Linked DNA regions of Solitalea lacus. The protein of the gene in region 1 interacts with the protein of each later gene in a pairwise test. Links are inferred from orthologs where the notes say so. Each region holds a gene or a part of one and is shown on either strand. Other genes may lie near its edges.

Region 1 (3,064 bases):
TCCTGGCCAATTTGAATGACCGTGAGATTTGTGAGGCTGCCAAACGTTCAGACGACCTTATGCCTAGGGATTCACATCTTGCATTTTTCACTGTAAATCCGGAATCTGCTGCAGTTGGAAAAACTTTAATTGATCTGGCATTAAGAGAACAATTTGGAGTAAACGTTGCAATGATTGAACGTGGGACAAAAAAAATTAAGATTCCTGAAAAAATTGAGCGTATTTTCCCATACGACCGCATTGCAGTTATTGGCACTGATGATCAACTCAAGGGCTTCGAGAAATTTATCGAAACTATTCCACTAAGCAAGGAGTTTGAAAACACTGAAAATGAGCAGGAAATATCACTGCAACAAATAACAATCAGCAATCATTCTCCGCTTTTAGGAAAAACTATTAAAAGTTCAGGCATCAAAGAAAATGCTCGGAGTCTAATCGTTGGTATTGAACGATAAAACGAACGAATTCTTAATCCTGAAAGTTCATTTCAGTTCGAAAAAGGAGATATTATTTGGATTGTTGGTGATAAAAAACTCATCAAGGCAGTAACCAAACCTGGCAATACTGTAGTAAATTAACACCTATCAAAAACTAGACTTGCAGTTAGCTCAAACTATTTCTATTTTCGTTGCGGATGGAAAACTTCATTGTATCGGCTCGTAAGTACAGACCCGACAAGTTTAATAGTGTTGTAGGTCAGGCGCATATTACCAATACGCTAAAAAACGCAATTAAAACAGGCCAACTAGCTCAGGCCTTTTTATTCTGTGGACCTCGAGGTGTTGGTAAAACTACCTGTGCCCGTGTACTGGCGAAAACCATCAATTGCCAATCGCCTACTGCCGATTATGAAGCTTGTGGTGAATGCGAATCATGCCTTTCATTTAAGCATGGAAGCTCCATGAACATTCACGAGCTTGACGCTGCATCTAACAATTCAGTAGAAGACATCAGAAGCCTGGTTGAACAAGTGCGTTATGCACCGCAAGCAGGAAAGTACAAGATCTACATCATCGACGAGGTGCATATGCTTTCAACCAGCGCATTCAACGCCTTTCTGAAAACATTGGAAGAACCTCCCTCGTATGCAATCTTTATTTTGGCAACAACTGAAAAGCACAAAATTCTTCCTACAATTTTGTCGCGTTGTCAAATTTTTGACTTTAATAGAATTAAGGTTGAAGACATTGCTCACCACCTTGAATACATAGCTAAGACCGAGAATATTAGTTACGAGCCTGATGCTCTACACATTATTGCCCAAAAAGCAGATGGAGCATTACGTGATGCATGTTCAATGTTCGATCAAATCACTTCGTTTTCACAGGGGAATATCACATATAAAGCCGCTATTGATAACCTTAACATCCTTGATTATGATTATTATTTCAGGGTAACAGATGCTCTTTTAGCGGAAGATATCACCAAAAGTTTATTGATTTTTGATGAGATTTTAGACAAAGGTTTTGATGGCAACAACTTTATTAATGGTTTATGCAATCATTTCCGTGATTTATTGGTTTGCAAAGATTCTGCTACCATTAAACTGTTAGAAGTAAGCGAAGGGATTAAGCAAAAATATTTGGAGCAATCACAAAAAGCTCCGGTGTCATTTTTATTATCAGGTTTAAACATCGGCAATCAGGCCGACTTAAACTATAAAGGAAGTAAAAATCAACGTTTACAGGTTGAGCTTGCCTTAATGAAAATGTGTCATATACGAGCTGCCCTTAACTTATCAAATGGACAACTTCCGCAAGCGGAGGTAAAAAAAAAACCTGATACCGTAACAACAAACATTGATACTCAAAGTAGTTCTACTGTTTCAAATCCCAATCCAGCACCTAAGGCTGACAATAAAGTTAATGATCAAGCACCTATTGTTGCAGCTTCTAAAGAATCAAAACAACCGGCTGCTTCTGTTGCCAAAACTCCAATATCAACAGGAATTCCATCTTTGAAAATTCCTTCCATAAAGAATTTGAGTAGCAATACACCAAGTTCCATAGAGGAAGAAGTGGTAATTCCGAGTCCAACCGAATACCAAGAGGTAAAAGGTAATCAGCCGTTTACACAAGAACAATTACTTCGCTACTGGAATGAGTATGCAGAACAAGCTCAAAACGAGTCAAAAATTGGTTTGCATACAATAATGACGGTAAACAAGCCGAAGCTTCGTCCAGATTATTCTATTGAAGTAACTGTAATCGATAAATACCAGACTGATATTATTCAGTCTGAACAAGTGCACATGTTGCGGTTTTTAAAGAACAAATTACAGAATAGTGGAATTAAGATTGATGCTGTTATAGGTCAAGGAGAGGAACAAGTAAAGAAAACACTTTATACTTCTACTGATAAGTTTAAATACCTTGCAGATAAAAATCCAAACTTGCTTGAACTTAGAAGACGTTTGGATCTAGAAATTGACTTTTAGGATTTAAAAAGATCTATAAATAAAAATGGGGCAAGAATTTAGCCCCATTTTTTTTATTCTGTATTTCAGAAAATCATGCATTTAACCTACTTAGTTCTTCTTCAGTAAATTGTCGGAAAGAAAAGCGATATCCTTGATAAACTGCAATTGCATAAAATAACAAATCAATAACGCCAAAGGTTTCGGTGAGCACATCAACAATTATACTCATATTTGTATTTACTAAAATTTGAATGTAACTGACATTTTCCTGGTTGGCAAAAACCGCAACAGCACTAAAAAAGTTTCCCATCAAACATCCAATCAAGGCAAAAACAGCCCCAATTATACCAAAAATCACGTCAATACCTCTACCTACAACCCTATTGGCGTATCCAATCAGAAATCCCACTCCTACAGCCATGTATCCAATTTGATAATTGGTAAGGACCGTAATTGCAGCCCAAATAATAGCACCAACAAAAGCTGCTACAACACATCCCATAATTCCACCAAACAAGTTTTGTTCAGCTTTTTTACGCTCCGTAAAATCGGTAATTCTTTCATCTGAAAGCGATGCACTTTGCAATACTACAGGTTGCCCTATCTCTACGTTTTCATTCTCCATAGTTAATAATTTTAAGTTGT
Region 2 (4,208 bases), 200 kb from region 1 along the record:
CTATTCCTAGAACTAAAACTAAGCCCAATCGATTGATTCCCTTTATTAATTTGTGCATTAGCCGCAATAGATGTTGCAACTAGGACAACAATAGCAAATAGATGTTTCATTTTTGATTACGTTATTTAATAATTAATTATCAAATATTCATTTAAGTAATTAATTCAAAGTAAAGATTTAGTAACAAAAAAGATGTAAACATCAAAAAAGCCTCAATATTTTAATACTGAGGCCATTATTTTTAAAATTCAAAAGACTAATTCAAACTAAAGTTTACATTCTTAAACTTTCCAATCTCACTCATGAAATTGTTATTTGGATCTACTTTTATCGATTTTGAAGGAAGATCTAACACAATCCGTTCAAGTGCATCAATCACATTCAACTTTAGTTTACAATTACCCGGATTAGCTTTACATAATGCTTCCAGATTATCAATAAATTCTAACGTAAGTTCATGCAGTGGAAACGATAGAGTAACATTCTTTGCCATTTTCTCCCGTATTTCCGACAGTAATTGTATGCTTTCCACCTTGAACTCTAAATTATCAGCCTGACCGAAACGAGGTTTAAACGAGCCTCGAACAAATACCAATAGTCCCGACTGGAAGAAGTGTTTATTTTTTAGATAATCCTCTGAAAACATAATCATCCGATGACTACCCGAATAATCTTCGAAAGTGAATCCGCCAAATGGTTTTCCATGTTTGGTTAAACGCTCTTCAGCCGAAGTAATAATACCTGCCACTACCAATGTTCCTGGTTTTGGAGTTGCTAAATCAATTATCTGAGAATTACAGAAATTCTCAATTTCCAGCTTATAATCATCCAAAGGATGGCCGGAAATGTACATTCCAACAACCTCTTTCTCGAAACTCAACTTCTGCAACAAACTCCACTCTTCCGAATCCGGAAGTGGTGGTTCCGGCACATGGGCATCCGCCGTCCCTCCAAACAATGAGTTCTGAGCGCTGTTTTGGTTGGCAACGAAATCGTTTCCGTATTTCACCAGGCGTTCAATACCATTTAATCGATCCGAAATGTTTACACCAAAGTATTGTGCACGATGGTACTCTCCATAGCAATCGAAAGCTCCTGAATACACTAAATTCTCCCATGATTTCTTATTAACCGCACGTAAATTCACTCTTCTGGCAAAATCATAAACCGATTCATAAGGACCATTCTCTTTACGTTCGGTCACCAAACTCTCAATGGCCGCTTCACCCAAACCTTTAATACCCGACAAACCGAAACGAATCTGCCCTTTCTTAGTTGCAGTAAAGTGAAGCGCACTTTCATTCACATCAGGACCCAAAACTGGCACACCGATACGTTTACACTCTTCCATGAAGAAAGTGATCTTATCAATCTGTCCTTTGGTATGAGTTAATACCGAAGCCATATATTCAGCCGGATAATGCGCTTTTAAGTAAGCAGTTTGATAGGCAACGAATGCATAGCAGGTGGAGTGCGATTTATTGAACGCGTAAGATGCAAAGGCCTCCCAGTCAGTCCAAACTTTTTCTAACACTTTGGCATCATGCCCTTTTTCTTTGGCATTATCAATAAACTGCGGTTTCAGTTTATCCAACGTTTTACGGTCTTTTTTACCCATCGCTTTACGCAGCACGTCGGCATCACCTTTGGTAAAGTTGGCAAGTTTCTGCGAAAGCAACATCACCTGCTCCTGATAAACGGTAATCCCATAGGTATCGAAGAGGTATTCCTCCATGTCGGCCAAGTCATATTCTACCGCTTTACGTCCATGTTTACGCTCAATAAAGTCGGGAATGTACTCGATCGGTCCCGGACGATACAGGGCGTTCATGGCAATCAAGTCTTCGAACTTATCGGGCACCAGATCTTTCAGGTATTTCTGCATACCCGGACTCTCAAACTGGAACGTACCATTGGTTTCGCCACGTTGGTAAAGCTCAAAGGTCTTCTGATCATCCAACGGGATATAATCAATATCGAATTCTACTCCATGATTTTCCTTGATCATACGCAACGCATCACGGATAATGGTAAGGGTCTTCAAACCCAAAAAGTCCATCTTGATTACGCCGGCATCTTCAATTACCTTTCCCTCGTACTGCGTAACCAACAGATCAGAATCTTTGGCTACTGCTACGGGAACGATATTCGTTAAATCTTCTGGGGCAATGATGATACCCGCTGCGTGGATACCTGTTCCGCGGATAGAACCCTCCAAAATCAGGGCTTCCTTAATTACTTTAGAACGAAGATCAGATCCTTCACGAATTTCGCGAAGCTGCTTCACGTTCTCTATATCTTCAGGACCAAGTCCCTCTTTATCTTTCAGTGATTTATCCCCATCGATAGGGGCGTTCATCACCCTATCCAAAGAAATACCAGGCTTATCAGGTACGAGTTTGGCCATGGCATTCGAATCGGGCAAAGGTAAATCCAAGGCACGAGCCACGTCTTTGATACTCATCTTGGCGGCCATGGAGCCGTAGGTAATGATTTGTGCTACCTGTGTCTTGCCATATTTATCAACCACATAATCAATCACGCGCTGACGGCCCTCGTCGTCGAAGTCCGTATCAATATCGGGCATTGACTTACGATCGGGATTCAGGAAACGCTCAAACAGGAGATTGTATTTAATCGGGTCAATATTGGTGATACCGATACAATAAGCCACGGCTGAACCCGCAGCTGAACCACGGCCCGGACCAATGAATACGCCCATATCGCGTCCGGCCTTAATGAAATCGGATACGATAAGGAAGTAACCGGCAAATCCCATTGTACGAATGGTATGCAGCTCAAAATTGATACGTTCTTCCTTATCCGGTGTCAGGTCATCTCCATACCGTGCCCTTGCTCCTTCCCAGGTAATATGCTCCAGATATTGCATCTGATCGACAAAGCCCGGTGGAATTGGGAAGTTCGGAAGCAAAATGTCTTGCTTTAGTTTCAGCAGGTCAACCTTATCGACAATCTCATTGGTATTATCAATTGCTTCCGGAATGTCATGAAACAAGGCATTCATCTCTGCCTGAGTTTTGAAGAAGAACTGGTCGTTAGGGAAACCAAAACGATAACCTTTACCACCTTCCTCATCCGTTGCAATTGGAGTCGACTGAATATCACCGGTGTTAATACACAGCAAAATATCATGGGCATTGGCATCTGCCTGATCCACATAGTGCGAATCATTGGATGCAATCACCTTTACATTGTATTTTTTAGCAAAGCGAAGAAGCACTTCGTTCACTTTTACTTGTTCGGGCAGATTATGGCGCTGCAGTTCGATATAATAATCTTCACCGAAAATATCCAACCACCATTTAAATTCCTTTTCTGCTGCTTCTTCGCCCTCATTTAAAATGGCCTGCGGAACCGAAGCCCCAATACAACAGGTAGTAGCAATAAGGTCTTCATGATATTTTAAAATCAATTCCTTATCAATACGAGGCCACTTACTGTATAACCCCTCCATGTATCCATACGAACAAAGCTTGGTAAGATTCTTATAGCCATTGGCGTTTTTGGCAAGGAACAACTGGTGATAGCGCTTATCTTTTTTCTCTTTGGAAAACTTCTTTTCATGACGATCGGCCACTACATAGAACTCACAACCAACAATCGGTTTTACCTTGTTATCATGCTTACCGGCTTCGGCAACGAACTTGAACACGCCGAACATGTTACCATGGTCGGTAATGGCAAGAGCGCGCATGCCGTCATTGGCCGCCTTTTTAAAAAGCTTGGAGATATCCGCAGCTCCATCGAGCAGGGAAAACTGAGTATGTACGTGCAGGTGACTGAATTCAGGCATTTCTTTGAGAGTCCTTGATCAATAATTAAAAGCCTAAAACCTAGACTATCAACCTATTGAAAATTAACAATATCTAAAATAAAGGAATTTCAAAGGTAATGAAAAGCCGGAATTGTTAAGAGGTTGTTGAAAACCTGTTTCAGTTAGCGGGCATCAACCGCTCGCCCATATGTTATCCGTTCCTTCTTATTTGCCTTCCGACTTAGGAGTTGTAGGATGATATTCAATTTCAAACCTGTTTCGTTTCATTTCGAACTCGATTTGAACTTCCGTTATATGATCAACCAAGTTTGCGGCTTCTGTATGCACATCGATTAACTTGTCGTCAAGCTCTTTGTCGCTCAAAGTCATATTATCGATATCCATCTTCGCAATTTTTTGAACCACGGCCGCC

Evidence for each region. The genes of interacting proteins can lie anywhere in the genome.
Region 2: the proteins of L2B55_RS05710 (region 1) and dnaE interact in binary tests that used the Escherichia coli proteins (3 or more experiments, as listed by UniProt). The link is inferred for Solitalea lacus from one-to-one orthologs.

Annotation. Positions count from the first base shown.
Region 1 is NZ_CP091740.1:1,350,396-1,353,459, reverse strand. What follows is about bases 46-3,035. They hold L2B55_RS05710 (DNA polymerase III subunit gamma/tau), read left to right. Parts: upstream 46-634; coding sequence 635-2,437; downstream 2,438-3,035. Other genes in these bases: L2B55_RS05705 (hypothetical protein), read right to left, coding at 2,511-3,035; L2B55_RS05715 (TrkA C-terminal domain-containing protein), read left to right, coding at 46-455. In the rest of the region: more of L2B55_RS05715, read left to right, coding at 1-45; more of L2B55_RS05705, read right to left, coding at 3,036-3,044. UniProt on the Escherichia coli protein: Part of the beta sliding clamp loading complex, which hydrolyzes ATP to load the beta clamp onto primed DNA to form the DNA replication pre-initiation complex.
Region 2 is NZ_CP091740.1:1,551,464-1,555,671, reverse strand. Bases 57-4,190 are described here. They hold dnaE (DNA polymerase III subunit alpha), read right to left. Parts: upstream 3,815-4,190; coding sequence 257-3,814; downstream 57-256. Other genes in these bases: L2B55_RS06560 (hypothetical protein), read right to left, coding at 4,001-4,190; L2B55_RS06570 (autotransporter outer membrane beta-barrel domain-containing protein), read right to left, coding at 57-110. Outside these bases: more of L2B55_RS06570, read right to left, coding at 1-56; more of L2B55_RS06560, read right to left, coding at 4,191-4,208. UniProt on the Escherichia coli protein: DNA polymerase III is a complex, multichain enzyme responsible for most of the replicative synthesis in bacteria. This DNA polymerase also exhibits 3' to 5' exonuclease activity. The alpha chain is the DNA polymerase catalytic subunit.